DNA from 4 places in the Rhizobium sp. P44RR-XXIV genome. Region 2 is predicted to be linked to each of the others. Evidence: predicted binding sites of a transcription regulator. Region 2 holds the regulator's gene; each other region holds the start of a gene.
The links. The regulator LexA, encoded in region 2, represses DNA repair genes until DNA is damaged. The targets are predictions, from matches to a motif close to TGTTCNNNNTGTGTTCNG.

Region 1 (7,905 bases), on a different contig from region 2:
CATGCTGCGTGAATTGAAAGAGAGGCAGGGCGTCGGTTACGATGCCGCGATCATCTGCTGTTTCGACGATACCGGTCTCGAAGCCGCCCGCATGTTCTGCGACGTGCCCGTTGTCGGGCTTTGCGAGTCGGCTGTCGCGACAGCGGGCTTTCTGGCACAGCGGTTCAGCGTGGTGACGACGCTCGAGCGTTCGCGCATCCTGATCGACAATCTCGTGCAGCGTTACGGCATGGGTGCTCGCGCCAAGGTACGTGCTTCCGATATCCCCGTGCTGGAACTTGAGAAGGCGTCTCCTAGCGCCATTGGAAAACTGCGAGCGGAAATCGAGAGAGCCCTAGTCGAAGACGGTGCGGAGGCAATCGTGCTCGGTTGTGCCGGGATGACGGATCTTGCTCGCGAGCTGCAGGATATCTACGGCGTCCCGGTGGTGGACGGCGTGGCGGCGGCGGTCAAACAGGCCGAAGCGCTGGTGTCTCTCGGCCTGTCCACCAGCAAGCGCAGTTCCTATGCTTCGCCTTTGCCCAAGCCTTTTTCCGGCGCAATGAGCGGCTTTGCTCCGATGCCGGCCTAACTGGCAAGCGCTGTCGGCGCGGCGGCGTCAATTTTTCAAACGGGGTCAGAACGTCGGCTTCGGCAGCTTCCTCTGCCGGGCTTCGCGCAGGTGCTTGTAAACGGTCGGCCGCGAAATGCCGAGCACCCGCGCAAGATAGGGGACGAGATTGCGGATGGAGAAGTAGCCCTCCTGTTCCAGCATCTCGACGAGGGCAGCATGGTCCTCCTTCGCCAGTGCAGAAGCGGCCAGCCCTCGTTCGCCGAGAAAGTCCGCGATCGCGGCATTGACGGTTTCCTGCCAGTCTGCGCGGAATAGTGCAGACGGCTGCGGACCGACATCCTGAAAAGCCGCCAGAAGACCTAACGCATCACGAGCCGCCTCGATCGGCGCAATATCGAAATTGATACAGAGCAAGCCGAATGGCTCGCCTGCCTCGTCGCGCAAAACAGCAGTGATCGACTTGAGCTGGCGACCATCGAAATTCGTCTTCCGATAGGGGCCGATGACATCGAGGCCGAGCGACCCGATATCCTTCAACTCGGCAAGGGAGGAGCCGCCGACTTCGCGCCGCGACAGGTTGTTGGCGATATGAGCAATCGTCTGCGTTCTCAGGTCGTGAAGGACGACCTCCGCATGGGGCTTGAGCAGGATTGCAATGGCATCGGCGACGGAAGCGAAGCGCAGCAAGTCCTTAGAACCGGTTGATTGGTCATTGCCTGTGCCTGTCTTTCGCGCCATAGCCTCTTTCCTTCTGATTATTTACATTCACTCTATATTTGACAATTTGTAAATGCGCTACTAATTGTCGGGCTATAGTAAGGGCCGACACGAATGCGTGGCGACCACCATTGGAGAATGTCGCCATGCCGCTGCTGCCGGATTTCAAGCTCGAGACTCATTTTTCGAAGTGGGAGTTCAGCGCCCGCTATCACATGACGGCCTCGGACGCTCAGAGCATGACGATGGCCGAACTGCTTGACATGGCGACATCGGAGCAGCGGTCCGCCTACGACAATCTCTGGCTTGGTTATACGGAGACCTTCGGCGATCCGGCCCTGCGCGACATCATCGCCGGGCTTTATCAGCAGATGCAGCGCGCTGATATTCTATGCTTCGCCGGCGCGGAGGAGGGCATCTACATCGCCATGCATGCGCTTCTCGACAAGGGCGATCATACGATCATCGTAACCCCCAACTATCAATCGTCCGAAACGATACCCCTCAGCATTTGCGACGTCTCAGCGGTGGCGCTTGATCCGGAAGACGGCTGGTCGCTCGATATCGATGCAGTCAGCAAGGCGATCAGACCCAATACCAAGCTGATCTCGATCAACTTCCCGCACAATCCCACGGGCAAGGTGCTGGAAAAGGAGAGGTTCGACGCACTGGTGGATCTCTGCCGGCGGCATGGCATCTGGCTATTCAGCGACGAAGTCTATCGCGGCCTGACCGTCGACAACAAGCCGGTATCGCAGGCCGCTGCCGATGCCTATGAGCGGGGCCTCTCGCTTGGCGTCATGTCCAAGGCCTATGGCTTGCCGGGCCTGCGCATTGGCTGGATTGCCTGCCGCGATCACGCGCTGATTTCGAAGATGGAGCGGATGAAGCATTATCTCTCCATCTGCAACTCCGGGCCGAGTGAGAGCCTGGCGAAGATCGGCTTGCTGAATGCCGACAGGATTCTCAATCGCAATAATCGGCTGATCGCTTCCAATCTCGGAAAGCTGAAGGCTTTGTTTTCAGAGTTCGAGGATCTTTTCGAGTGGTATACGCCTGATGGCGGCTGCGTCTGCTATCCACGCTACAAAGGTGTGGATGGTGTCGAGACCTTCACGCGCAATCTGGTGGAGCAGGCAGGCGTGCTGCTCTTGCCGGCCAGCCTCTATCGTTCGGAACTCACTGCAACGCCGGACGACCGCTTCCGCATAGGGTTCGGCCGCGCCAATATTGATGAGGGAATTGCGGCGATGCGCTCCCATTTGTTGCGCAATCACTCCTAGCGATTGTCTCGCCGGTTCTCTGGCACCGCGAAATCGGGACAAAAAGAGAACATATGGTGCAAATCGACGATCGACGCTAGAATATCGTCACCTCAGATCGAGAGTGACGAATTTGGCGCAGAGAACTGGCAAAGCTGACCTGCCGTTGCATGGCGGCCGCGTGCCGCGATGGCTTGGGGAGAGGATGACGCGACTGGGTGCCGTCATCACAGAGGCGATCGTGCAGCACTACGGCCGTGACGAACTGTTTCGCCGCTTGGCCAATCCATTCTGGTTCCAGTCCTTCGGCGCCGTCATGGGCATGGACTGGCATTCCTCCGGCATCACCACAAGCGTGCTCGGCGCGTTGAAGCGTGGCCTGACCCCGCTTTCGGGTGAACTCGGCATCCATGTCTGCGGCGGTCGCGGCTCGCATTCGCGTAGGACACCGGAGGAGTTGCTTCACATCGGAGATAGGGTCGGGATCGATGGAACATCGCTTGCCAGCACCAGCCGGCTGATCGCCAAGGTGGATAGTGCAGCGCTCCAGGATGGCTTCGATCTCTATCTGCATGGCTTCATCGTGGCCGATGACGGCAAATGGGTCGTCATCCAGCAGGGCATGAACGGCGACCGTCGACAGGCACGGCGCTATCACTGGTTATCCGAGGGGCTGACCAACTTCCTGGATTCGCCTCATGCCGCCATCGAGGGGCGGGAGCAGGGAGAGATCATCAATCTCGCCGATCGGCGGGCCGAACATTCCCGCAACCGCCAGCTCGATCTGCTTGCCTCGCTTGGTCCCGATAAAATCATTCGTGAATTCAATGTGCTGGAAGGACAAGCTCCAGCAATCAGGAGGGAGGATGCTCAACCGATGCTGCCATACCTCATCATGCCTGCGCATCATGATGTCCGCCAGGAAGATGTGAACATGCGCCGCCTGCATGGAAATCTCGCGGCTGCCGCCGATCGCGGCCCGGTGGATTTCGAGGGTTTGCTGCTGACGCCCGGCGTCGGCGCACGGACGGTGAAAGCTCTGGCGATGGTGGCTGAGGTCGTTCACGGCGCGCCCTGCCGCTTTTCCGATCCCGCACGCTTCTCGCTAGCCCATGGCGGCAAGGATCGGCATCCCTTTCCGGTGCCATTGAAGGTCTATGACGAGACCATCAGCGTGATGAAATCTGCGGTCAGGAAAGGGCGGCTTGGCCGAGATGAGGAGCTGTCGGCCCTGAAGCGGCTGGACGATCAGTCGAGAATTTTGGAGCGATATGTCACTGGACCTGATCTCAAGGAGATCGTCGCCGGCGAATTTGACAGATCGTTCTCCTATGGCGGCCGCAGTGTCTTCGGCTGGGAGCCTCCGGCAAATTCCGAGGACGACGCCGTGGCGGCGGAAAATAAGCCGTTGCAATAAACGGTTGCGGAACTCAAACTACAACCGGGATTTTCGCGATTTTGAAGCCGGGGGAGGCAGCAGGTAGCCCATGTTCAATCTTTTCAAGAAAAAGAAACCCATGGTCGTTGTGGCCACACTGAACGCACGCCTGCAACCGGATGATCGAGCCGACATTGAAGACGCTCTCGATGCCGCCATGGCGAAACACAAGCATGGCGTACGCGTCGTCGGCGGCGGCACCTTGATGGCCCCCGACGGCGAAGTCAGCGAATGCGATATTGAGATCGAGTTGGATGACCCATCCGATGCGACGATCGAAATGGTTATGCGCACCCTTGAGGCCATGCTGGCTCCAAAGGGCTCGCGGATGAATATCCCGGATCAGAACCGGCGGCTTGATTTCGGCCTGCAGGAAGGGTTGGCGTTATATTTGAACGGTACCGACCTGCCAGACGAGGTCTACCGTGATTCTGATGTCAATCATGTTTTTGCGGAATGCCAGCGCCTGTTGCAAGGCATTGGAGCGGTCAGCAGCCATTGGCAAGGACCGGAAGAAACCGCCTTTTACATGTACGGATCAGATTTCAAAATCATGCGCGAACGGCTTGCGCCATTCCTGAATACCTATCCGCTGTGCCAGCAATGCCGCGTTGAGCAGATCGCCTAGCCGTTTCGGCATTGACGCCCACAAGCGCTTGGGGGCGAGGCAGTCCCCCAATGCTAATTACGGCAGCGTGTAGCCGATGACATAGTCGCCGGGCTTGGTGCCAACCGAGCCATGGCCACCGGCCACCATGACGACATATTGCTTGTTGTCGCTGGCTGTATAGGTCATCGGCGTCGCCTGGCCGCCCGCGGGCAGGCGTGCCTGCCAGAGCTGCTTGCCGGTCGTGACGTCATAGGCTCGCAGATAGTCGTCGACTGCCGCACCCAGGAAGGCGACGCCGCCCTTGGTGATGATCGGGCCGCCGATGCCGGGAACGCCGACCTTGATGGGCAGCGGTAGCGGCGTCATGTCGTAGATGGTGCCGTTCTTGTGCTTGTAGGCGATCTTGCCGGTCTTCAGATCCACGCCGGCAACATAACCCCAGGGCGGTGCCTGGCAGGGAACGCCAAGCGGGCTGAGAAACGGGCCCATATAGACGCCGTAAGGGGAGCCCTCATTGCGGTTCAGACCCTGTTCGCTACCCTTGTCTCCCTCTCCCTTCGGCGGGATCTCGGCGCGAGGCACCAACCTCGAGGTGAAAGCCAGATAGGTCGGCATGCCGAACATGATCTGCGCTCCGGATCGACCGCGACGCTGCCCCAATTGAAGGTGCCGAAGTTGCCGGGATAGATGATCGAGCCACGCAGGGACGGTGGCGTGTATCGGCCGTCATATTGATGCAGATGGAAGGAGATGCGGCAGGCGAGCTGATCGAACAGCGAGACACCCCACATATCCTTTTCCTGAAGCGGCGGCGGCGAGAAGGTCAGGTCCGAGATCGGCTGCGTCGGAGAGGCGTGATCCTCCGGAATGGTGCCGCCCGGTGCCGGAATTTCCTTGAAGGGTATGATCGCGGCACCCGTGCGACGATCCAGCACGTAAAGGTCGCCCTGCTTGGTCGAGGCGACCACCGCAGGGACGACGCTGCCGTCGGCCTTGGTCAGATCGAAGAGCACGGGCTGCGCCGGCACGTCCATGTCCCAGAGGTCGTGATGGACGAACTGCTGCACCCATTTCAGCTGGCCGGTGTTGATATCAAGCGCGACCACCGAGGAGGAGAAACGCTCGACATTGGCGCTGCGTCCCATGCCGAGCTGGTCAGGCGTCTGGTTGCCGAGCGGGACATAGACCATGCCCAGCGCCTCATCGGCGCTGGAGACCGACCAGCTGTTTGGCGAATTGGTGGTGTAGGTCTGTCCGGCGGGTAGCGGCGCCGTCTGGTCGGGATTGCCTGAATCCCAGTTCCAGATGAGCGCGCCGGTTCTGGCGTCGAAGGCGCGGATGACGCCTGATTGTTCCTGGGTCGAGTAGTTGTCGTTGACAGCGCCGCCGATGATGATTTTGTCAGCCACGATCAAGGGCGGCGATGTCGAATAGTAGTAGCCGGCCGGATTGTATTTCATGCCGGTTTCGAGATGCAGCGTGCCCTGATCGGCGAAGCTGGGGCATACTTTACCATTGGCTGCGTCAAGCGCGATCAGCCGGGCGTCGGAGGTCGGAAGATAGACGCGATCGGCGCAAGGCGCGCCGGCAGCCACGGCCTTGTCGTGATAATAGGAGACTCCTCGGCAAGTCTGATGCTGGCGATTGGGGTTCATGCCGGCATTGGCGTCGTAACGCCATTTCTCCTTGCCGTCTTTCGCATCGATGGCAATCGCCAAACTATGCGGCGTGCACAGAAAGAGCGTGTCGCCGATCTTGAGCGGCGTGACCTGATAGGTGGTTTCGCCAATATCGTCAGCACGTTTCACATCACCGGTCTGGTAGCGCCAGACCTCCTTGAGATTTGCGACATTCTGCGCCGTGATCTGGTCGAGAGGCGAGTAACGCTGGCCGAAAGATGTGCGCCCATAGTGATGCCACTCGCCATCGGGCACATCGCCTCCCGTCGGCGCATTCGCCGTCACCGTTGTCGGCAGATCGCCAGATAGGTCGTGGGGATTTGTCGTCATCGAGTAAACAGCGATCAGGACGGCAATGATCAGGGTTGCTGCCAGCGGCCAAGGATTGGCGCCATAGTGGACACCATCAAGGCTGCGGAACCCGAGTGGACGCCTGATCCATGGTGTCAGCAGCCATAGACCGATCAGGATGATCAATCCGCCGCGCGGACCGAGCTGCCACCAGTCGAAACCGACTTCCCATATTGCCCAGGCAAGAGCCGCAAGCACGAAAGCCGCGTAGAGCCAGAGAGCTGCGGCCTTGCGCATGGCAAGCAGGATACCGGTCACCAGGAAGGCGAGACCGGCGAGAAGATAGAAGACGCTGCCGCCAAGCAGCACGAGCCAAAGGCCGCCACCACCGAGCGCTAGGCCAACGAGTGCCAGAATGATGGATGTTATGAGTATGGCCATGATCCGCTCCAGTCTATCCGCCGATTTGACAGTGATTGATCGCAGGCACTTAGAGCTCGGCTTCACCCCTATTGGGTCAGGCACCGAACGAAGTTGAAATACATAAAAAGTGCGTTGGCTACGACGGCCGGCGTCGTGTCCGGTGCCAATTGTATCGATACATCAGATCTCCGATCCAATTCGGAGACTGAACGCCTGGATTGCAACAATGGCGCAATCCAACCAGTCGTTCAAGTTCGATACCACGACGCCCAAATTCATTAACGGACGTAGTTAATTTTTTAACAATTGTGCGGATACTAACGGAACAAACCATGGAATCAAGGGTTTCCGTGCCAAGCCGGAGGACTAGAGATGAATTTGAAGATCGTCACTGCGCAGTCGGAAGTCGAAACCGACGACACCGGGACCTATCCAGATGGCATGGTTGAGCGCAGCCACATCGAGTTCTCCGCAAGTCACGAGCAGCAGCATCGTAAGTCTCACGAACGTGACTATGGTGCGCGCAAAGTCATGAGACCCATTCCTGTTGGTCTGGTCTGATTTGACTGGCAGCGACTGCTGATCAAGCCCGTAGGGCGGTCTCAAATATAGAGCGGCGCCATCCTGCGCCAGGCGCCGGCGCGATGCGCTCGGCCATCCCAGACATGCAAACGATGATCGATCTGTTTGCTGGCCAGGAGATGGCTCAAATGGCGGTTGTTGGCTAGAAACGGATCGGCATCGCCGATCGTCAGAACGATATCGACCTGCCGCAGCTTTTCCAAATGCCAGTCCGAGCCTAGTCCGGGCAGGAAATGCGTCGGTGTGTGGAAATAGATGTCGTCGTCGTAATAGCCGTCGAAGAGATCACTGAAGGATTCCACCTGCATCGTCAGGTCGTAGCGGCCCGAGAAGGCGACGAGTTTACGAAA
Region 2 (7,905 bases):
GCACACTTCTTTCTGGTGGCGACAATGCCGTGCTGCAAATGGTCATCCGTTTGATCGAGGCCGGTGGCGTCCGCGTCGTCGGCGCGCACGAAATCGCGCCCGATCTGTTGGCAACTACCGGGCCGCTCGGCCGTCACACACCATCCGCGGAGGATCTGCGCGATATCGTCCAGGGCGCCAAGGCTGCCGATGCGCTGGGGTTGCTGGATGTCGGCCAGGGCGCGGTCAGTGTCGGCGGCCGTGTCGTTGCGCTGGAAGGTGCCGAGGGCACGGACAGAATGATCGAGCGTGTGGCGGCTTGCGCGCTGAAGGGCGTATATCGCAGCGCCGTCGCGGCGTGCTGGTCAAGCTCTGCAAACCGCAGCAGGATGTGCGTGCCGATCTGCCGTCCATCGGCGTTTCCACCGTGCTGAATGCCAAAAAGGCAGGGCTTGCCGGCGTCGCAGTGGAGGCGGGCAGGGCGCTGGTTCTCGAGCGTGAAGCGGTGATTGCAGCGGCGGACGAGGCAGGCATTTTCGTTTGCGGTATCGACCGCGGATTAAGCGCGGAGGGCTTCATGTGAGCGGTGTGACACCACTGAAGCTCGCCGTCGTCGCCGGCGAAGTCTCTGGCGATCTGTTGGGCGGCGATCTCGTTGCGGCGTTGAAGCGGCGCTGTGAAGGCCCCGTGGAATTGGTTGGCGTCGGCGGCGAGGCGCTGGAAGCTCAGGGGCTGCATTCGCTGTTCGATTATTCCGAGCTCTCGATCATGGGTTTCATCCAGGTGATCAAGCAACTGCCGAAGTTGCTCGCTCGCATTCGCCAGACGGCCGATGCCATTATCGCCGCCAAGCCCGACGTGCTTCTTATCATCGACAGCCCGGATTTCACGCATCGCGTCGCCAAGAGGGTGCGCAAGGCATTGCCCACCGTTCCGATTGTCAACTACGTCTGCCCCAGCGTCTGGGCGTGGAAGGAGTATCGGGCGCAAAAGATGCTTGCCTATGTCGATCATGTGCTGGCGGTTCTGCCATTCGAGCCGGAAGCGATGCAGCGCCTCGGCGGTCCGGCGACCACCTATGTTGGCCATCGCCTGACCGTGGATGCCAACCTGCTGGAGACGCGCCAACAGCGTGCTTTGCGCAGTGCCGTCGCCGCCGACGCCCCGATGACTGTTCTCCTTCTCCCGGGGTCGCGCGGTTCCGAAATCCGCCAGCTCCTTCCAGTCTTTGAGCGGGCTACCGAAGAACTTAGTCGGCGAAATAATGCGGTTCGCTTCCTACTTCCGACAGTCCCGAAGCAGGAAGCTCTCGTGCGCTCGCTCCTGGAAAGCTGGACCGTCAAACCGGAAATCCTTGTCGGTCAGCGTGCAAAATGGCAGGCCTTCGCGCAGGCGGATGCCGCCATGGCCGCATCGGGCACGGTGATTCTGGAACTGGGCCTGGCCAGCGTTCCGGTGGTTTCGACCTACAAGACGGAGTGGCTGGCGAGATTCGTGATGTCGCGCATCAAGGTGTGGTCGGCCGCCCTGCCGAACCTGATTGCCGACTACGCAGTCGTGCCGGAACTTATCAACGACGTCCTGCGTCCCGGCCTTTTGGCGCGGTACATGGAGCGCCTGTCGAATGATACGCGCGAGCGCGCGGCGATGCTCGCGGGCTACGATCTGGTCTGGCAACGGATGCAGACAGAGGAGCCGCCGGGCGACAAGGCTGCGGCGATCATTCTGGACGTTTTGTCCCATAAAAAAACCGGTCATTTCTGACCGGTTTTTTGTTTTCAATGCCGAAGCTTAGCGCTTGGAGACCGGAACATATTCGCGCAGCGGTGCGCCGGTGTAGAGCTGGCGCGGACGGCCGATACGCTGATGCGGATCCTCGATCATCTCGTTCCACTGAGCGATCCAGCCGACGGTACGGGCGAGAGCGAACAGCACGGTGAACATGGTCGTGGGGAAGCCCAGAGCCTTCAGCGTAATGCCGGAATAGAAGTCGACGTTCGGATAGAGCTTCTTCTCGATGAAATATTCATCGGTAAGCGCGATGCGCTCCAGCTCGATCGCGATATCCAGCAGCGGATCGTCCTTGATGCCGAGTTCGCCGAGAACTTCGTGCGCCGTCTTCTGCATGATCTTGGCGCGCGGGTCGTAGTTCTTGTAGACGCGATGGCCGAAGCCCATCAGGCGGAACGGATCGTTCTTGTCCTTGGCGCGGGCAATGTATTCCGGAATACGATCAACGGAGCCGATTTCGCTGAGCATGTTGAGCGCTGCTTCGTTGGCGCCGCCATGAGCTGGGCCCCAGAGGCAGGCAATGCCGGCAGCGATACAGGCAAACGGATTGGCACCTGAAGAGCCGGCGAGACGGACCGTCGAGGTCGACGCATTCTGCTCATGGTCCGCATGCAGGATGAAGATGCGGTCCATGGCGCGTGCGAGCACCGGATTGACCACATATTCTTCGCAGGGAACCGCGAAACACATGCGCAGAAAGTTCGATGCGTAGTCGAGATCGTTCTTCGGATAAACGAAGGGCTGGCCGATATGATACTTGTAGGCCATTGCGGCAAGCGTCGGCATCTTCGCGATCATGCGAAGACTCGCGACCATGCGCTGATGCGGATCGGTGATGTCGGTCGAGTCGTGATAGAAGGCCGACAGCGCGCCAACGCAGCCGCACATGACGGCCATCGGATGCGCATCGCGGCGGAAGCCGGTGAAGAAGCGCGACATCTGCTCATGCACCATGGTGTGGTGCACGACGCGATGGTCGAAGTCCTTCTTCTGTGCTGCCGTCGGCAATTCGCCGTAAAGAAGCAGATAGCAAACTTCGAGAAAATCGCCGTGTTCGGCCAGCTGATCGATCGGATAGCCGCGGTGCAGCAGAACGCCTTCGTCGCCATCAATATAGGTGATGCTCGACTCGCAAGACGCCGTCGAGGTGAAGCCGGGATCGTAGGTGAAAGTGGAGGTGTTCTTATAAAGGGCACCAATATCAATGACACTCGGGCCGATGGTTCCGGTTTTGACCGGCAGATCCACCGTCTTCTCACCCCAAGTTAGTTTCGCGCTTTGTTCCGTCATGCTGATCCTCCAAGATTTGGCGGGATTGACGCCATAAAAAGCGCCAAAAGGTTAAGCGACTAACGACTAGCTATATGATCCAGAGCCTAATGCCAAGTTATCCTAATGCCGAATTGTGCATTGCAGTATCAACTTTTGGGCACTGCGGTAGCCTGTTTGATCGCGCCGTTCCGGTAAATAGCGCAAATCGGTGACAGATTTGTCGATTTCGGTTGAAATCACCTGATGGTGACGGCAAAAATCGCGCGAAAGCTGTAGTTTTGCGTGGGGCAGGCGCTCAATGCCTAATTTAGAGGCACCGGAACAGCAGGAAGATGGCCGGGACCTTGTTCTGCCTTCGCAGCATCGCCACGCTATTGCCTCATTCGCCCCTCGTGCGAAGACTGGACGACGTCAACGAACGCAAGATCAGGCGCGCCTGTTCGCACAGCTCTACCTGGCCCTCGGTCATGGCCGAGCTGCCATAGGAAGGCTGATCGAAGAGGAAGCGGCGCATGGTCGCGCCATCCTGTTCGCACCAATCTATATGGGGCTGGGCTCGATATTTTGGTTCAAGGTCGATAGCGATCCGCCTTCGCAAGCGGTCCTGGTGGCACTGCTGCTTTTGACGGGCGCCTTTCTGTTTAAGCGTGATGCGGGCCGTCTGTTCCGACATGTCCTCTTTGCCGGCATGCTGGCGAGTCTGGGCGTGGCTCTGGCGCAATGGGAAAGCTGGCGGGCATCGACAGTGATGCTCGATTCGGCAGTGACGACAACCGTTACTGGTCGGGTCGAAAGGCGTGAATCCTATGACAACGGCCGTTGGAGATATGTCGTCAAAGTCGATGGAACGGAAAAGCCGGCCATTCGAAGAGCGCCGGAACGCGTCACTATCTTCGTCCGAAAACAGGCAGAGCCATTCAACCTGGGTGATCGGATTCAGGGCAGGGCGCGGCTAACGCCGCCGGCAGGCCCGGCCTTGCCGCGCCTCAACGATTTCGCATTCAGCTCCTATTTCAATGGAATTGGCGCGAACGGCTTCGCCTACGGCACCCCGGAATTATTGTCTCCAGATGGTGATGTCACAAAAGAGTCGTTGCTCGATCAGGCGGATATCTGGCTCGCCGGCCTGCGTAACAGCATAGGTGACAGGATCAGGAGAACCTTGCCAGGCGACACCGGTGCGTTTGCAGCCGCACTTGTCACCGATGAGAGACGAGCGATTTCAGATGAAACGACCGAGGCGCTGCGAACCGCAGGCCTGACGCATATCATCGCCATTTCAGGCTTGAACATGGCGCTATCGGCGGGCATCTTCTATATCGGCCTGCGTTATCTCTTCAGCCTGTTTCCAGGTGTCGCGCAGGCTTGGCCAACCAAGAAAGTGGCTGCGTTCGGTGCGCTGCTCACCGTGACAGCCTATTACCTCATTTCCGGTTTCGGCGTGTCTGCAGAGCGCGCCTTCATCATGATGGCGATCATGCTGGTTGCCGTGCTCTTCGACCGGCCATCGATCAGCCTGCGAAATGTAGCGCTTTCGGCAATCGTGATCCTCATTCTGTCTCCATCGCAAGTGCTGGGGCCGAGCTTCCAGATGTCCTATGCCGCGACGCTGGCGCTGGTGTCGGGCTACACGCTCTGGAAGCGGCGGCAGCATCGCGAAAGCATATTTTCGCGCTCCAGGTTCCTCAGCCCGCTGCTCTTCGTCTCTCGTTTTTTCGGCGGCGTGTTGTCAACATCCTTCGTCGGCGGTGCTTCGACGGCGATTTTCTCGATCGAGCATTTTCACCGACTGGCGACATACGGGCTTGCTGCAAATCTCGCCGCCATGCCGATCGTCTCGTTCATTGTCATGCCGTTCGGCATGATGGCCATGTTGCTGATGCCGCTTGGCCTTGATGCGCCATTCTGGAAAGTCACCGGTGAGGGACTGGAACTGGTCATCCTGATCGCGAAGACCGTGGCGGGCTGGGGAGGCGATATCACCTTTGGCCGTCAAGCGGGCTGGCTCATGCCAACTTTCATAGCCGGCTTCCTTATCATGACCATGCTGCGGACCCGCCTGCGCCATGTCGGGCTGCTGTTGTTGCTCTCAGCGATCGGTGCAGCAACATTCAATTCCGGCGTGCCGAAGCCGGATCTGATGATTTCCGAAGATGGCGCTCTGGTCGCGTTGCGACAGGACGACATCTTGGCAACGAACCGCGAAAGACCGCAGGCTTTTATCTTCGAGCAATGGCAGAAGGCGCTGGTGGCAGCAGAACACCAACCGCCAACCGTTCTTCCGACCGACAGCCGGCTCCCTCATGTCAGCAAAGCAGATCGCCGCCGGCGGTTAAGCACGGAGGAACAAAACGCAGTGCGCAAGGCAATGGAGGAAGCGCTCGATCAGACGATGCAGGGAAGCTTTGCATGCCAGAAGGGTGCATGGTGTGTCGCAATGCTTGAAAACGGCGCGATGCTTGTCACCATCGAGGACGCAGCCTATCTACCGCCTGCTTGCGATACCGCAAATATCGTCATCACGCCGATAAAACTGCGCCTCGATCGCTGCCGCTCCGGAGCAATGCTTTTCACCGGCGCTACATTGAGGCGAACCGGCTCGGTCGAAATGAATTTCGACTCGGACACGCCTATCATCTCCACAGCGTTCGACAATCCGCAGCGCCCATGGATGCGGCACCGAACCTATGATTGGCGCACCGGAACCTATGGTGTGCCAATCCGTTCTGCGTCACCAGTCAATGATAGCGGCGAATGAGGCCGACAAGCTTGCCCTGGACCTTGACGCGATCCGGCCCGAATATGCGTGTTTCATATGCCGGATTGGCGGCTTCTAGAGCGATGGAAGCGCCCTTGCGGCGAAACCGCTTCAACGTTGCTTCTTCGTCATCCACAAGGGCGACAACAATGTCACCGGGATTGGCAGTCGTTGAATTGCGGATGATGACGGTATCGCCGTCAAAAATGCCGGCATCGATCATCGAATCGCCCCGCACTTCCAAGGCATAATGTTCGCCCGAGCCGAGCATATCGGCGGGAACGGTTATTTCATGGGTATTGTTCTGAATGGCCGAAATCGGAACGCCGGCTGCGATGCGGCCCATGACGGGCACCGACACCGAACTGTTCTGGTCGTCATTGGCCACCTTTGGGGGAGCAGGCGGCGCGACCGGCTGTGGCTTGCCAAGACTGCCTTCGATGACGCTCGGTGAAAAGCCGCGGCGCGGCTGCAGGCTGGGATTGTAGGCATCCGGCAGCTTGATGACTTCGAGCGCTCTCGCCCGATTCGGCAGGCGACGGATGAAGCCTCGCTCTTCCAAAGCCGTGATCAAACGGTGAATGCCGGACTTGGATGCAAGATCCAATGCGTCCTTCATTTCATCGAAAGATGGTGGAACGCCGGACTCCTTCATCCGTTCGTGAATGAAGAGAAGCAGTTCCTGCTGCTTGCGCGTCAACATCGTCTTGGAACCCCAGAATCAAGAGAAACGTCGTGAAACAAATCCAGAACGGACACTATATGTTCCATATGTGTTCCGCAAGTACTTAAATTTCGGTAAAGCCTTGCCCTGTCAGTTAGATATTTAAAATTATCGAATGGATCGTGGCGCGACGGCGAGTGGTTATATCGGTGCTAACATAACGATAAATATGGGAAAACGCCGCTGGATGCGCAGACGGAGTGGTTTTAAGTTTAAGTCACCTATCTGAAGCATGGCTGAAATCTAGCTTGTACCGAGAAGGTTCGGCTGCTGTCGAGAATCAGTCATTGTCCAGTATCATCGCTATGCTGCTTCGGCCTTGAATTGGACCGTGGATCGGCGCAAACCTGCCGCAGCAGAAAATCGGAGACGCCATGACTTCGTTGCCGCATCCGCTGGATCATCTTGTGCTGCCGACGGTCAATATCGCATCGGCGCGTGAACGCCTTGGCAGGCTTGGCTTTACGGTGGCTCCGGATGCGCGCCATCCCTTTGGCACCGAGAACGCATGCGTCTTCTTTGCCGACAAGACCTATCTGGAGCCCCTCGGGGTCACATCTCTGGAGCAGTGTGAAAAGAGCATCGAGGACGGCAATGTCTTCGTCGCTCGTGATCAGGCCTATCGGTTTCGGATAGGTGAAGACGGGTTCTCCGGCGTGGTTTTCGGCACGGATGACGCTGTCGCTGATGACGAACGTTTCAAGGCCGGCATGATCTCCGCCGGACGGATGCTGGATTTTTCGCGGCCGATGAGGATGCCGGATGGCACGGAAACCCAGGCGGGCTTTCGTCTTGCCTTTGCCGCCGATCTGCGTGCGCCCGATTTCCTGGCCTTCTGCTGCCAGCGCATCAATCCGTTGCCCGCCGATCGCAGCGTGCTGGAGCGCCATGAAAATGCTGTCACCGGCATTGCGCGGGTGGCGATATCGACGACCAAACCCGCCGCGTACCGCTCGTTTTTCGAGGAGATCATAGGTGACCCCAGGATATCCGAGCATTCCTTCGGACTGACAATCCGGGCTGCCAATGCCGACATCGATCTCCTGACGCCGGAAGGCATGGAGGCGTTTTACGATTTGCGGGTCGGCAAGGACGATCCGGGGCTTCGAGCCCGCGCAATCCTTTTCAAAACACGCGATCTTTCCGTGACATCGTCGCATTTCGCTGCTAACGGCGTCACCTACACGCGTAAGAACAACCGTATATTGGCAAGGCTGGCGCCCGCAGCGGGCGCTCTTTTCGCCTTTGAGGAGATAGCATGAGCACGAATTCGGAAGTGATCGTCGGCGAGGGAGCGTCCAAGGTTCTGTTTTCCAACACTGCCAAGCTGTCGCTGATCGCCGGCCCCTGCCAGATGGAGAGCCGCGAGCATGCCTTCATG
Region 3 (7,905 bases), 330 kb from region 2:
CTGCGCGACATGGGTGCCCAGCACTTCGCGCAGGGCTTCATGCAGCAGATGGGTGGCGGAATGGTTGGCGCGCAAGCGCGAGCGCCTTGCGTGATCGACCGTCAGCACGACGGCGTCGCCGACCTTGATCGTACCGTCCGAAACCTCGGCGATATGGACGAAAAGGCCCTCGCCTTTCTTCTGGGTGTCACTCACCGCCAGCTTGCCGCTGTCGCCGGAGATGACGCCGGTATCGCCCATCTGACCGCCGGATTCGCCATAGAATGGTGTCTGGTTCACGATGATCTGCACCTTGTCGCCAGCCGAAGCGCTGTCGACAGTGGCACCATCCTTAACGATCGCCTGAATGACGCCTTCAGCGGATTCCGTGTCGTAGCCGAGGAATTCGGTAGCGCCGTTCTTTTCCTTGAGCTCGAACCAGATGGTTTCGGTCGCCTTGTCACCGGAGCCGGTCCAGTGCGAGCGTGCCTCGGCCTTCTGCCGCTCCATCGCATCGGTGAAGCTGGAGATATCGACGCCGATGCGCGGGCGCGCAAGGCGTCCTGCGTCAGGTCAAGCGGAAAGCCATAGGTGTCGTAGAGCTTGAAGGCGGTTTCGCCGTCCAGGCTGTCGCCCTTGTGCAGCTCCGAGGTAGCGTCGTTCAGCAACGAGAGGCCGCGTTCCAGCGTCTTGCGGAAACGTGTTTCCTCAAGCTTCAGCGTCTCTGAAGTCAACGCCTCGGCGCGCACCAGCTCGGGATAGGCGCGGCCCATCTGCTGGACCAGCGCCGGCAGCAGCCGCCACATCAACGGCTCCTTGGCGCCGAGCAGCTGCGCGTGACGCATGGCGCGGCGCATGATGCGGCGAAGTACGTAGCCACGGCCTTCATTCGACGGCAGAACGCCATCGGCAATCAGGAAAGCGGAGGAGCGCAGGTGGTCGGCGATGACACGATGGCTGGCGCGATGCTCGCCCTCGGCCTTTACACCTGTCGCCTCTTCTGAGGCCTCAATCAACGCGCGGAACAGGTCGATATCGTAATTGTCGTGCTTGCCCTGCAAAACTGCGGCAACGCGTTCGAGGCCCATGCCGGTGTCGATCGACGGGCGCGGCAGGTCGACCCGCTCCTGCTTGGTGATCTGCTCGAACTGCATGAAGACGAGGTTCCAGATCTCGATGAAACGATCACCGTCTTCTTCCGGAGAGCCGGGAGGCCCGCCCCAGATATGGTCGCCATGGTCGTAGAAGATTTCCGAACAGGGACCGCACGGGCCGGTATCGCCCATCGCCCAGAAATTATCGCTGGTCGGGATGCGGATGATCTTGTCGTCTGAAAGGCCGGCGATCTTCTTCCAGAGGTTAAAGGCGTCGTCATCGGTGTGATAGACCGTGACCAGCAGGCGCTTGGCGTCGAGCCCGAATTCCTTGGTGATCAGGTTCCAAGCAAGCTCGATGGCCCGCTCCTTGAAATAATCGCCAAAGGAGAAATTGCCGAGCATTTCGAAGAAGGTGTGATGGCGGGCCGTATAGCCGACATTGTCGAGGTCGTTGTGCTTGCCGCCGGCGCGCACGCATTTCTGCGCCGTCGAAGCCGTCTTGTAGGGACGCTGCTCCAGGCCGGTGAACACGTTCTTGAACTGCACCATGCCGGCATTGGTAAACATCAATGTCGGATCGTTGCGCGGGACGAGCGGGCTCGACGGCACGATCTCGTGGCCGTTTTTCTTAAAATAGTCGAGGAAGGTCGACCGGATTTCATTCACACCGCTCATATGAGGCCCTTCAGTACTGCGCTCGGCAACTTGCATCAAAGTCAGTGGCTTTTATCGTTCGCTCCCGGCCCTGTCCAGCCGCACAAACAAAACCGGCCGCACATCCCTTGGACAATGCGGCCGGTTTCGGTTTTCGGTCTTAAATCAAAGCCTGGATCGGCCCGCCAAACCGCTATTCAGCGGCAGCATCGCCATCATCGGCGTCCGGACCGCCATTCTGCAGGAAGCGATCGGCGATGAGGCCGGCATTCTGGCGCAGTGACTGTTCGATCTCGCGGGCGAGATCCGGATTGTCGCGCAGGAAGAGCTTCGCATTTTCGCGGCCCTGGCCAAGGCGCTGGCTGTTGTAGGAGAACCAGGCACCGGATTTTTCGACGATGCCGGCCTTGACGCCGAGATCGACCAGCTCGCCGGTCTTGGAGACGCCTTCGCCATACATGATGTCGAATTCGACCTGCTTGAAGGGAGGCGCCATCTTGTTCTTGACGACCTTGACGCGCGTCTGGTTGCCGATGACCTCTTCACGCTCCTTGACCGCGCCGATGCGGCGGATATCGAGGCGAACCGAGGCATAGAACTTCAGCGCGTTACCGCCGGTCGTCGTTTCCGGCGAGCCGAACATGACGCCGATCTTCATGCGGATCTGGTTGATGAAGATCACCATGGTCTTGGACTTCGAGATCGAAGCCGTAAGCTTGCGCAGCGCCTGGCTCATCAGACGAGCCTGCAGGCCCGGCAGGCTGTCGCCCATTTCACCTTCGATTTCGGCGCGCGGCGTCAAGGCAGCAACCGAGTCGACGACGAGAACGTCGACGGCGCCGGAGCGCACCAGCGTGTCGGTGATTTCAAGCGCCTGCTCGCCGGTATCCGGCTGCGAGATCAGAAGGTTCTGCAAATCGACGCCCAGCTTGCGGGCATAGACCGGATCGAGTGCATGTTCCGCGTCGACGAAGGCGCAGATGCCACCCTTCTTCTGGGCCTCTGCAATGGTCTGCAGCGCCAGCGTCGTCTTACCCGAGCTTTCCGGCCCATAGATTTCGATGATACGCCCCTTCGGCAAGCCGCCAATGCCAAGGGCAATATCGAGGCTCAGCGAGCCCGTGGAAACCGTTTCGATTTCGACCACGTTCTCGTTGGAACCGAGCTTCATGATCGAGCCCTTGCCGAACGACCGCTCAATTTGAGAGAGTGCCGCTTCAAGTGCCTTGCTTTTATCCACCGATTTGTCCTCTACAAGCCGCAAAGAATTCTGAGACATTCGATCCACCTTTAGGTTATTGAAGCCGCTCTAGCAATGTCGCCGCCGATGAGAATTGTGTACTCTATTTGTTCTCTTTTCACAAGAGCACAACAAGCGATTGAAAGAAAAAGATAAAATGAATTCCGTTCTACTTTTGTTTTCTCCTTTCTTCCCAGACACTTACCCGCCGGAGGCAATGGGTTCCAGCATATTGGCGACCGGCCCGATTCGCCTTTTTGATCGCTGAGGAAAACCATATGGCGAAGAAGATTCTCGTTCTTGGCGGCGCACATGTCGACCGTCGTGGCCGCATCTTCGGCGAGACGGCGCCGGGCGCCAGCAATCCGGGCGCATGGTTCGAGGAGCCGGGCGGCGGTGGCTTCAATGCGGCGCGCAATCTTGCCCGTCTCGGCTTCGATGTCCGGCTGATCTCTCCCCGAGGCGGCGACCCCTCCGGTGAGATGGTTGCGGAGGCGGCCAGCCATGCCGGCATCGAGGATACGCCCTTCGTCTTCCTCGACCGCAAGACGCCGAGCTACACCGCGATCCTCGAACGCGACGGCAATCTGGTGATCGCGCTTGCCGATATGGAACTCTATCAGCTGTTTGTGCCCAGGCGGCTGGCGATTCGCGCCGTTCGCGATGCATTCGCCGCAACGGACCTTGTTCTTTGCGACGCCAATCTGCCGGCCGAAACCTTGGCTGCGATTGCAGCAAGGGCGTCTGCCTGCCGCAAGCCCGTCGCCGCCATCGCGATCTCACCGGCCAAGGTTATCAGGCTGAAATCGAGCCTTGCCGGCATCGATCATCTTTTTCTCAATGAAGCCGAGGCCGCGGCGCTCACCGAGAGCCGTCCGGAGGATCCTCTGGAATGGGTCAGCGGATTGCGCGCGCTCGGTCTGCGCAACGGCGTCATTACCCGTGGCAAGCGCGAGTTGATCGCGTTTTCGCGTGATGCCGTCGTCAGCCTGCACCCGCCTATCGTCCAGGACGTCGCTGATGTCACCGGTGCGGGAGATTCCCTTGCGGCCGGCGTTTTATCCGCGCTGCTTGCCGGTCATGATCTTGCCGAAGCCGTGCGCCATGGCGCTGCCGCGGCCGCGATCACCGTGCAATCACCCTTGGCAACGGCCGAAAATCTCTCGCCCGAGCTTCTAAAGTCGATGTTGGCCCTTGTTCCCGAGGCCGCTATTCTGTCATGAAGCTCGCTTCACTCGCCTATCCTGTTTCAGTCAATTGGACACGACAATGACCAAGCCTATCTCGCCACTGCTTCCGATCGCCTATTCGAAGGAAGTCGCCGCCGCCAAGATGCGCGGCGCGCCGCTCGTCGCGCTGGAATCGACCATCATCACCCATGGCATGCCCTACCCCGGCAATATCGAGATGGCCCGCAGCGTCGAAGCGATCATTCGCCAGGAAGGCGCCGTGCCTGCAACCATCGCTGTCATCCATGGCACGCTGCATATCGGCCTCGAGCCCGAAGAGCTGGAAGCCCTTGCCAAGACTGAGGGCGCGATGAAGGTATCGCGTGCCGATCTCGCCTTCGCGATCGCCGAGCGCCGCACCGGTGCAACCACGGTTGCCGCTACGATGATCGCCGCCGCCCGCGCCGGCATCAAGGTTTTCGCCACCGGCGGTATCGGCGGCGTCCATCGCGGTGCCGAAGAAAGCTTCGATATTTCGGCTGACCTTGAAGAGCTCTCCCGCACCGGCGTCATCGTCGTCTGCGCCGGCGCCAAGGCGATCCTCGATATTCCGAAGACGCTGGAAGTTCTGGAAACCCGCGGCGTGCCCGTCGTCACCTATGGCAGCGCCGAATTCCCGGCCTTCTGGTCGCGTTCCTCCGGCCTGCCGAGCCCGCTGACGCTCAATAGCCCGGCCGCAATCGCCAATTTCCAGACGACCCGCGAACAGCTCGGCATCGATGGCGGCATGCTGATCGCCAATCCGGTGCCGGAAGCCGACGAAATTCCGAGCGAGGAAATGGAAATCTACATCCAGCGCGCCCTCGACAGTGCCGAGCGCGACGAGATCGCCGGCAAAGCCGTGACCCCGTATCTGCTCAGCACCATCTTCGACATTACCGATGGCCGCAGCCTCAAGACCAACATCGCTCTCGTCGAGAACAATGCACGTCTCGGTGCCGAAATCGCCGTCGCTCTGGCGGAATAAACAAAGCCGCAGCCGCCCTAGGTCAATGTGAACAGGCCAAGGGCGGCCCGCAATTCGGCAAGGGTTGCCTCCGTCCTCTCCCTTGCCTTGAGGGTCCCCTCGCGCAATATGTCCAGCACATAGCCCGGCTCGGCGGCATATCGGGCGCGGCGCTCGCGGATCGGCGCAAGCAACGCCTGCAGAATATCCTCCAGATGTCTCTTGACGGTGATATCGCCCAGGCCGCCGCGCCGGTATCGTTCCTTCAAGTCTTCCAAGAGCTGCCCATCATCGCAGAAGGCGTCGAGATAGGTAAAGACCACATTTCCCTCGATCTTGCCGGGATCGCTGGCACGCAGGTGCGTGGGATCGGTATACATGCGCCGCACGGCATCGGTTATTTCGTCCGGCGAGGCCGAAAGCGAAATGGCATTGCCCTGCGATTTGCTCATCTTCGCCTTGCCATCGACGCCGGGCAGCCGGCCCACGGCGGGTATCATGGCCTCGGCTTCGACAAGAATATCGCGACCGACCTGCCGGTTGAGGCGGCGGACGATCTCGTTAGTCTGCTCGATCAGCGGCGCCTGATCTTCGCCCACAGGCACGACCGTCGCCCTGAAGGCGGTGATATCGGCCGCCTGGGCCACCGGATAGCAGAGGAAGCCGGCAGGTACGTCACGCTCGAAGCCACGCAGCTGGATTTCGGTCTTGATCGTCGGATTGCGCTCCAGACGGCTGACCGTCACGAAATTCAGATAGAGCAGCGTCAGTTCCGCCAGTGCCGGCAGCGCAGACTGCAGGCAGATCGTCGTCTCCAACGGATCGATGCCGACGGCGAGATAGTCGAAGGCGACTTCGAGAACGTTGCGGCGGACTTTTTCCGGATCATGGGCATTGTCGGTCAACGCCTGCGTATCCGCCAGCAATAGAAATTGTCGATGAGAGCGCTGAAGTGCGACGCGGCTCTTCAGCGACCCTGCGTAGTGACCGAGATGGAGTGGACCGGTGGTTCTGTCGCCCGTCAATATGACGGGACGTGTATCGATAGAGGAAGACATTTTTGCTCCGTAAAAGGAGCCGCCGCCATCGGGAAGGAAAAGGGAAATGACCATGCCTGCCGGATCACGGCGGCAAGGGTCGATTTCGTAAAATGACGACTGCCGCTCCTAGAAGGAGCGCCACCACATTTGGCAAATGCGCTTGGCAAGGTCGATCATGCGCGGTTGATATCACCGATGCGACGGCATCGGCAATATCGACCGGAAAAATTCGCCTATCGGTCCAGCGTCTCCCGCACAACGACCGCAAGCTGCTTCAGCGAGAAAGGCTTCGGCAGGAAGCCGAACTGTGCGTCGGCCGGCAGATTGCGGGCAAACGCATCTTCCGCATAGCCCGAGACGAAGATGAACTTCATATCCGGATATTTCTTGCGCAGCTCACGCAATAGCGACGGGCCGTCCATTTCCGGCATGACGACGTCGGAGACGACGACGTCGACCTGACCGTCAAGCTCGTCCATGATTTCCAACGCCTCGACACCGGAGCCCGCCTCATAGACGGTATAGCCGCGTGTCTCGAGCATGCGCTTGCCGCGCCGCGACGCACGGCTTCCTCGTCCTCGACCAGCAGCACGACGGCAGACTTGCCGGTCAGATCCGCCGGCTCTTCAGCCGGTGCCGCCGTTGCGACGCTCTGATCCATCGCCGTGACGCCACGGCTTTCCGCTGCCTTCGCTTCGGCGGCGACAGCCGGGTCGACCATGTGGCGCGGCAGGAAAATGCGGAACGTCGTTCCCTTGCCGACTTCCGACTCCGGATTGATGTAGCCGCCCGATTGCTTGATGATGCCATAGACCATCGCCAGGCCGAGGCCCGTGCCCTTGCCTACTTCCTTTGTGGTGAAGAAGGGCTCGAAGATCTTGTCCATGATTTCAGGCGCGATACCCGTGCCGGTATCGTTGACCTCGACGAGAACCATGTCCTCATGCGGCAGATAGGCATAGTTGAAGGCGCTGACATCCGCGGCCAGGAGATTGCGGGTGCGCAGCGTCAGCGTACCGCCGCCCGGCATGGCGTCGCGCGCATTGACGCAAAGGTTGATGAGAACCTGCTCGAACTGCGAAAGATCGGTTTTGACGGGCCAGAGGTCGCGGCCATAGTCGACATCCAGCTTGACATGGGTGCCAGATAGCAGCCTGTCCACGAGCATGCGGAGATCGCCGATCACGTCGGTCAGGTTGAGGATCGACGGCCGCATGGTCTGCTTGCGCGAGAAGGCGAGCAACTGCCGCACCAGCACAGCCGCACGATTGGCGTTGCGCTTGATTTCCATCAGATCCGCAAAGCTGGCGTCGGAAGGCCGTGCCTGCAGCAGCAAGTGATCCGAAGAGAGCAGGATCGCCGTCAGTACGTTGTTGAAGTCATGCGCGATGCCGCCGGCAAGCGTGCCCACTGCATTGAGCTTTTGCGTCTGCGCCATCTGCGTCTCGAGCGCCTTCTGCTCGGTCACTTCGACGGCATAGACGATCGCAGCCTCTTCCGGCGCTTCGTCGGTCTGGTCGATCACGGCGTTGATATAGAAGCGGAAATGCCGGGTGTCATCCTTGGGATTACGGGAATCGATCGGAGGAATATCGCCTTGCCGATCCTTGGCAGCCGCCAGCGCCTGATGCAGGCGCGAGCGGTCGCTGTCGTTGACGACTGTCTCCAGAGCCGCGCCACGTTCGATGTCGTCGCGCGATACCAGATCCGAGAAGAGCTT
Region 4 (7,905 bases), 140 kb from region 2:
CCTGAACCGAGAAGCATCTATCATCGGACGAAACTGGAGGCTGAGCAGCTCCTGGAGGACATGGTCTGTTCAGATTTGCAGGTACGCGTTCTACGCATGTCTCGTAGTTTCCCAGAGCCTGCCGATGCAATGGCTGCCTATCGCCTGCATCGTGGCATCGATATCCGCGATGTCGCCGATGCCCATGCGGCCGCCTTGATCAATACGGGCGATCACTTTCAAAGGCACATCGTTTCGACCGAAACGCCCTTCAAGCCAGAGGATTGTGAAGCTCTGGAGGCTGACGCGGCCTCCGTCATCAGATTGCGTGCTCCGATGCTTGCCGCAGAATTCGACCGCCGAAGGTGGTCTCTGCCGCAAACGATCGACCGCATCTATGCTTCGACGTCGGCAAATGTCGCGCTGGGATGGCGTCCTCGCTTCGGTTACGGCGAGGTTTTAGCGCAACTGGATCGGGGAAGCCTGGAGGTTTTGCCGCCTTTTTCTTCGATCAACAGGCAGGCTGAATAGCACGGCCGGCATCCCGGAAATTCCAGCTCGCGGGTCAATCTGGGTATCGATCCAAAAGAAATCGCCCGGGCCTGCTTTTCATGGCAGACCCGGGCGATTTTTCTAACTGCGGCGAGCTTACGCCCGCCTTCGCTTCAGCGTCGTGCGCTGCGAGCCTTATTCCTCGCTGGCGCCATCAACATCGCTGCCGGCCTCGGTGGACTCGCCATTGACGGCCTCGTCCTCTGAGCCTGCATCATCTTCGCCTTCCGGCTCGCTGATGCGCTCCACGGAGACAACCTTTTCGTCCTTCGCGGTCGAGAAGATAGTCACACCCTTGGTGGCGCGGCTGGCGATGCGGATGCCGCCGACGGGAACGCGGATCAACTGGCCGCCATCGGAAACGAGCATGATCTGATCGCCATCCTCGACCGGGAAGGCGGCGACGAGTTCGCCGATTTCGCCCGTCTTCGACGTGTCGGTGGCGCGGATACCCTTGCCGCCACGGCCGGAGATACGGAAATCGTAAGAGGAGGAACGCTTGCCGAAGCCCTTTTCCGATACCGTGAGCACGAATTGCTCCAGTGCCTTCAGTTCTTCGTAGCGCTCGTCGCTCAGCTGTCCCTCTTCGGTGACTTCCTCGCCGACCAGGGCGATTTCCTCTTCCTCGCCCGTCGCCGTGCGGCGATCGAGAACCGACCGCTTCAGATAGGCAGCACGCTCCCAGGGCTCAGCGTCCACATGGCGAACGATCGTCATGGAGATGATACGGTCGCCGGCTGCGAGATTGATGCCGCGAACGCCGATCGAGTTGCGGCCGGCAAAGACGCGTACATCCGAAACGGAGAAACGGATGCACTGGCCAAGCGCCGTCGTCATCAGCACGTCGTCCTGCTCGGTGCAGGTCTCGACGGAGAGGATTTCATCACCCTCCTCTTCGAGCTTCATGGCGATCTTGCCGTTACGGTTGACCTGAATGAAGTCCGACAACTTGTTGCGGCGCACGGTACCGCGCGTCGTCGTGAACATGACGTCGAGGTTATCCCAGGTATCCTCGTCCTCAGGCAGTGGCATGATGGTCGTAATGCGCTCACCGGGCTCCAGGGGCAGCATATTGATCAATGCCTTGCCGCGCGACGTCGGCGTGCCGATTGGCAAGCGCCAGACCTTCTCCTTGTAGACGATACCGCGCGAGGAGAAGAAGAGAACCGGCGTATGCGTGTTCAATACGAATAGCCGGGTAACGAAATCTTCGTCACGCGTCGTCATGCCGGAGCGGCCCTTGCCGCCTCGGCGCTGAGCACGGTAGGTCGTCAGCGGCACGCGCTTGATGTAGCCGAGATGCGAAACGGTGACGACCATGTCCTCGCGGGCAATCAGGTCCTCATCGTCCATCTCCAGACCGCCATCAACGATCTCGGTGCGGCGCGGCGTCCCGAACTCGTCGCGAACAGCGATAAGCTCATTCTTTACAATGGTTTGGATACGGACACGCGATGAGAGAATATCGAGGTAATCCTTGATTTCGACGCCGATCTGATTGAGCTCTTCGTCGATTTCGTCGCGGCCGAGAGCGGTCAGACGTGCCAGACGCAGTTCGAGGATGGCACGCGCCTGTTCTTCCGAAAGGTTGTACGTGCCGTCGTCGTTGATGCGGTGGCGCGGGTCATCGATTAGCCGGATAAGAGATTCAACGTCTGCGGCCGGCCAGCGGCGGGTCATCAGTTCTTCGCGCGCCGACTGCGGATCCGGAGCGCCGCGAATAACGCGGATGACTTCGTCGATGTTGGCGACGGCGATTGCAAGGCCGACCAAGACGTGTGCGCGATCACGCGCCTTGCGCAGCAGGTACTTCGTACGACGGCTGATCACCTCTTCGCGGAAGACCACGAAGGCGCGCAGCATGTCCAGCAGGTTCATCTGCTCAGGCTTGCCGCCATTCAGCGCCAGCATGTTGCAGCCGAAAGAGGTCTGCAGCGGCGTATAGCGATAAAGCTGGTTCAGAATGACGTCGGCATTGGCATCACGCTTCAGTTCGACGACGACGCGATAGCCCTGACGGTCGGATTCGTCACGCAGATCGGAGATGCCCTCGATGCGCTTGTCGCGCACCAGCTCGGCCATCTTCTCGATCATCGACGCCTTGTTCACCTGGAAGGGAATTTCGGTGATGATGATCTGCTCGCGATCGCCGCGCATCGGCTCGATCGTGGCAACGCCGCGCATGACGACGGAGCCGCGACCGGTCTCGTAAGCGGAGCGGATGCCGGCGCGACCGAGGATCTTGGCGCCCGTCGGGAAATCCGGACCGGGGATGATCTCCATGATTTCAGGCAGCTCGATCGCCGGATTGTCGATCAGGGCGATACAGCCATCGACCACTTCCGAGAGATTGTGCGGCGGGATATTCGTCGCCATGCCCACGGCGATGCCGCCCGAGCCGTTGACGAGCAGGTTGGGGAAGCGCGCCGGCAGAACCTTGGGCTCTTCCATGGTCGCGTCGTAGTTTTCCTGGAAATCGACCGTTTCCTTGTCGATATCCTCGAGAAGCTCGTGGGCAACTTTCGTCAGGCGCGATTCGGTATAACGCATTGCCGCCGGCGGATCGCCGTCGATCGAACCGAAGTTCCCCTGCCCGTCGATTAGCGGCACACGAAGCGACCAGTGCTGCGCCATGCGGACCAAGGCGTCGTAGATCGAGGCGTCGCCGTGCGGATGGTATTTACCCATGACGTCGGCAACCGGACGGGCCGACTTCACGTATTTGCGGTTCCAGTGATAACCGCTTTCATGCGCTGCATAGAGGATGCGCCGGTGAACGGGCTTGAGACCATCGCGGACATCGGGAAGCGCGCGGCTGACGATCACGCTCATGGCGTAACCGAGATACGACCGCTGCATTTCCTCCATGATGGAAATCGGCTCTATGCCTGGCGGGAGCTTCCCGCCGCCGGATGGTGTTTGCTCAGTCAAAACAGATCACGATCTCTTTTAGAATCACTGCGAAATTTATAGCGGAAAGGCTCGGCGAGCGCCAATTTAGCCCGATGTTTTTGAACAGGCTTTTGCCCCTTTAAGCCATGAAATCGAACATTTCCGTGGCGCAACCTGCCTATAGCGGTGCATTGCGCTTTGCGAAAGTCTATTCCTCGCATAACAATGGGTCATAACAACGACAAAGAACCGTTGCCGGGGATCATATGGCGAGCGCAGACACGCTGATCAATGCCTTTACGACGCTGCTTGTGACCGTCGATGCACCTGGCCTTGCGCCGCTATTCATCGGCCTCACCGTCGGCATGAACCGCGCCGAACGCAAGCAGGTGGCGCTGCGCGGCTCGCTCATCGCCTTCTTCATCCTGGCGGCCTTCGCCCTGTTCGGCGCGAGTGTGCTTGGAGTTCTCGGCATCTCCATCGGCGCCTTCCGCATCGCGGGCGGACTGCTGCTGTTCTGGATCGCCTTCGAGATGGTGTTCGAGCGGCGGCAGGACAGAAAGGAAAAGACGACCGAGGTCGCGATAACCAAGGATCATATCCGTAATATCGCAGTTTTTCCCCTCGCCCTGCCGCTGATTGCCGGCCCCGGCGCGATCTCCGCCACGATCCTGCTCGCCGGCTCGCTGCAGACCATGCTCGACCGAGCGCAACTGATCGGCGTCATCGCCGTCAACCTCATTGTGGTGTTTGCAGCACTTGCTGTTTCGGACAGGCTCGACCGCATGCTGGGAGCAACCGGCAGAGCCATTCTGACACGGTTGCTCGGCGTGATCCTCGCCGCGCTTGCCGCCCAATTCGTCGTCGACGGCGCGCGGGCAGCGCTGAAGCTGCCGTGAAAAAGGCCTGCCGATGAAGGCAGGCCTTTGAAAATCCAGATGTTCGGGCCGGAAGGCTCAAAACGGAATATCGTCGTCCAGATCGCGCGAGAAGTTTCCGCCGCCACCTGCCGGGCTGCCGCCACCGCGACCACCGCTTCCGCCACGGGAAGAACCTTGCGACGATGGCTGGCCGTAATCGTCGCCACCGTAATCGCCGCCGCCAAAGTCGCCACCGCCGCTACGTCCGCCGCGACCGCCGCCCTCGAAGGAGCCACCGCCGCCGCCTTCGCCACGGCCGTCCAGCATGGTCAGCGTCGAATTGAAGCCCTGCAGCACGATTTCGGTCGAATACTTATCCTGGCCGTTCTGATCCTGCCACTTGCGGGTCTGGAGTGCGCCTTCGATATAGACCTTGGCACCCTTCTTCAGGTACTGCTCGGCAACCTTGCAGAGGCCTTCGTTGAAGATGACGACGCGGTGCCATTCCGTCTTTTCCTTGCGCTCGCCGGAATTGCGGTCGCGCCAGGTTTCCGATGTCGCGATGTTGAGGTTGGCAATCGGGCGGCCGTCCTGCGTGCGGCGAATTTCCGGATCCGCCCCGAGATTTCCAATCAGAATTACCTTGTTCACACTACCGGCCATGACACCACCCTGCTTGCCGCCCATCGACGGCTCTTAAATTTTATCCGCACACCTTAGACCATTGCTGTCCTCAGGTGTCATCCAAGCACCGCCTGAGGGCTCTTCATCCACAAAGAAATGTCCAAAGGCAATTTTGTTCTTTCTTTGTTCTAATTTGTCTTTATGATCCTGTCAACGGAATCGAAAACCTGGCCCTGTCCTTCTTTTCAGCCTCGACTCACGGCTTGGCATCACTAAATAAGGGCAGACTCCAAGGGATAAGCGTAAGACGATGAGCGAACTGAAGACTATTTCCATACGTGGTGCTCGCGAGCACAATCTCAAGGGCATCGATCTCGACCTGCCGCGCAACAAGCTGATCGTCATGACCGGGCTTTCCGGCTCGGGCAAGTCATCGCTTGCCTTCGACACCATCTACGCCGAAGGCCAGCGCCGTTATGTCGAGAGCCTCTCGGCCTATGCGCGCCAGTTTCTCGAAATGATGCAGAAGCCGGATGTCGACCAGATCGACGGTCTGTCGCCAGCCATTTCGATCGAACAGAAGACGACATCGCGCAATCCGCGCTCGACGGTCGGCACGGTCACAGAAATCTACGACTATATGCGCCTGCTGTTTGCCCGCGTCGGCGTGCCCTATTCGCCAGTTACAGGCCTGCCGATCGAGAGCCAGACCGTCAGCCAGATGGTGGACCGCGTGCTCGCCTACGAGGAAGGCACCAGGCTCTATATTCTTGCGCCGCTGGTGCGGGGACGTAAGGGCGAATACAAGAAGGAACTGGCGGAGCTCATGAAAAAGGGCTTCCAGCGCGTCAAGGTCGACGGGCAGTTCTACGAGATCACAGACGTGCCGGCGCTAGACAAGAAATACAAGCACGATATCGACGTGGTGGTCGACCGTATCGTCGTCCGCCCCGATATGGCATCTCGTTTGGCAGACAGCTTTGAAACCTCCCTGCGCCTTGCCGATGGCCTGGCCGTTGCCGAATTCGCCGACAAGCCGTTGCCACCAGAGGAAACCGCTGCCGGCGGCTCGGCCAACAAGTCGCTGAACGAGACGCACGAACGCGTGCTGTTTTCGGAGAAATTCGCCTGCCCGGTTTCCGGCTTCACCATTCCCGAGATTGAGCCGCGTCTGTTCTCGTTCAACAACCCCTTCGGCGCCTGTCCGTCTTGCGACGGCCTAGGCTCGCAGCAGAAGATCGATCCGGATCTGATTGTGCCGGAGCCGGAGCGCACCTTGCGCGATGGTGCGATTGCCCCGTGGGCCAAGTCTAGCTCGCCCTATTACAACCAGACGCTCGAAGCGCTTGGCAAGCATTACGGCTTCAAGCTTGGCAGCCGTTGGAACGAGCTATCGGAAAAGGCGCAGGACGTCATTCTGAACGGCACGGAAGACAAGATTGAATTCCATTATGCCGATGGCGCGCGCTCCTACACGACGCACAAGAATTTCGAAGGCATCGTGCCGAACCTTGAGCGCCGCTGGAAAGAAACCGATTCCGCCTGGGCGCGAGAAGAGATCGAGCGCTACATGTCGGCGGCGCCCTGCCCGGCCTGCAATGGCTATCGCCTGAAGCCGGAAGCCCTCGCGGTCAAGATCAACAAGCTGCACATCAGCCAGGTGGCGGAAATGTCGATCCGTGTCGCCCGTGACTGGTTCAACGAGCTGCCTGAGACTTTTACAGACAAGCAGAACGAAATTGCCGTGCGCATCCTGAAGGAGATCCGCGATCGCCTGCGCTTCCTGAACGATGTCGGCCTCGAATATCTGAGCCTGTCGCGTAATTCCGGCACGCTTTCGGGCGGCGAAAGCCAGCGCATCCGGCTGGCGTCGCAGATCGGCTCGGGTCTGACGGGCGTGCTCTACGTACTCGACGAGCCGTCGATCGGTCTGCATCAGCGCGACAATGCCCGCCTTCTGGAGACGTTGAAGCACCTGCGCGATATCGGCAACACGGTTATCGTGGTCGAGCATGACGAGGATGCGATCCTGACGGCGGACGACGTGGTCGATATCGGTCCCGCCGCCGGCGTGCATGGCGGCCAGGTCATCGCGCACGGGACGCCGCAGGACATCATGGCGAACCCGAAGTCGCTGACGGGAAAATATCTCTCCGGCGAACTTGGCGTGCCCGTTCCCGAAGAGCGTCGCAAGCCCAAGAAGGGCAAGGAAATCAAGGTCGTCGGCGCAAGGGGCAACAACCTCAAGGATGTCACGGCCTCCATTCCGCTCGGTGTCTTCACCGCGGTCACGGGTGTTTCGGGCGGCGGCAAGTCCACCTTCCTGATCGAGACGCTTTACAAGTCGGCTGCGCGGCGCGTCATGGGCGCGCGTGAAATCCCGGCCGATCATGATCGCATCGACGGCTTCGAACATATCGAGAAGGTGATCGACATCGATCAGTCGCCGATCGGCCGCACGCCGCGGTCGAACCCGGCGACCTATACCGGCGCCTTCACGCCGATCCGAGACTGGTTCGCCGGGCTGCCGGAGGCCAAGGCGCGCGGTTATCAGCCGGGTCGCTTCTCCTTCAACGTCAAGGGTGGCCGCTGCGAAGCCTGCCAGGGCGACGGCGTCATCAAGATCGAGATGCACTTCCTGCCTGACGTTTACGTCACCTGCGACGTCTGCCACGGCAAGCGCTACAACAGGGAAACGCTGAACGTCACCTTCAAGACCAAGTCGATCGCCGATGTGCTCGACATGACGGTCGAGGAAGGCGTCGATTTCTTTGCGGCCGTCCCCGCCGTGCGCGACAAGCTGCAGAGCCTGAAGGACGTCGGCCTCGGCTATATCAAGGTCGGGCAGCAGGCCAATACGCTTTCGGGTGGCGAGGCGCAGCGCGTCAAGCTAGCCAAGGAGCTGTCGAAGCGATCGACGGGCCGCACGCTCTACATTCTCGACGAACCGACAACCGGGCTGCACTTCCACGATGTCGCCAAGCTTCTGGAAATGCTG

Region 1: the regulator LexA is predicted to act here: its motif matches at 2,588-2,605, upstream of BSK43_RS29295 (DUF763 domain-containing protein).
Region 3: the regulator LexA is predicted to act here: its motif matches at 3,068-3,085, upstream of recA (recombinase RecA).
Region 4: the regulator LexA is predicted to act here: its motif matches at 5,081-5,098, upstream of uvrA (excinuclease ABC subunit UvrA).

What each region holds. Positions count from the first base shown of each region.
Region 1 is NZ_MPVZ02000029.1:699,027-706,931, forward strand. Features, by position in the region: gene BSK43_RS29280 (aspartate/glutamate racemase family protein) at 1-571, shown strand, start outside; gene BSK43_RS29285 (PAS domain-containing protein) at 617-1,291, opposite strand; gene BSK43_RS29290 (aminotransferase class I/II-fold pyridoxal phosphate-dependent enzyme) at 1,417-2,553, shown strand; gene BSK43_RS29295 (DUF763 domain-containing protein) at 2,666-3,949, shown strand; gene BSK43_RS29300 (mitochondrial large ribosomal subunit protein uL15m) at 4,020-4,598, shown strand; partial or broken gene BSK43_RS29305 (glucose/quinate/shikimate family membrane-bound PQQ-dependent dehydrogenase) at 4,656-6,991, opposite strand; gene BSK43_RS29310 (hypothetical protein) at 7,346-7,534, shown strand; gene BSK43_RS29315 (alpha/beta hydrolase-fold protein) at 7,576-7,905, opposite strand, start outside.
Region 2 is NZ_MPVZ02000028.1:965,466-973,370, reverse strand. Features, by position in the region: partial or broken gene BSK43_RS21855 (LpxI family protein) at 1-562, shown strand, start outside; gene lpxB (lipid-A-disaccharide synthase) at 559-1,743, shown strand; gene gltA (citrate synthase) at 1,771-3,060, opposite strand; gene BSK43_RS21840 (ComEC/Rec2 family competence protein) at 3,341-5,800, shown strand; gene lexA (transcriptional repressor LexA) at 5,781-6,503, opposite strand; gene BSK43_RS21830 (VOC family protein) at 6,899-7,786, shown strand; gene kdsA (3-deoxy-8-phosphooctulonate synthase) at 7,783-7,905, shown strand, end outside.
Region 3 is NZ_MPVZ02000028.1:634,192-642,096, reverse strand. Features, by position in the region: partial or broken gene alaS (alanine--tRNA ligase) at 1-1,751, opposite strand, end outside; gene recA (recombinase RecA) at 1,924-3,009, opposite strand; gene BSK43_RS20165 (carbohydrate kinase family protein) at 3,249-4,193, shown strand; gene BSK43_RS20160 (pseudouridine-5'-phosphate glycosidase) at 4,240-5,166, shown strand; gene trpS (tryptophan--tRNA ligase) at 5,184-6,203, opposite strand; partial or broken gene BSK43_RS20150 (response regulator) at 6,419-7,905, opposite strand, start outside.
Region 4 is NZ_MPVZ02000028.1:825,830-833,734, forward strand. Features, by position in the region: gene BSK43_RS21155 (NAD(P)-dependent oxidoreductase) at 1-510, shown strand, start outside; gene gyrA (DNA gyrase subunit A) at 667-3,462, opposite strand; gene BSK43_RS21165 (MarC family protein) at 3,690-4,322, shown strand; gene BSK43_RS21170 (single-stranded DNA-binding protein) at 4,380-4,946, opposite strand; gene uvrA (excinuclease ABC subunit UvrA) at 5,218-7,905, shown strand, end outside.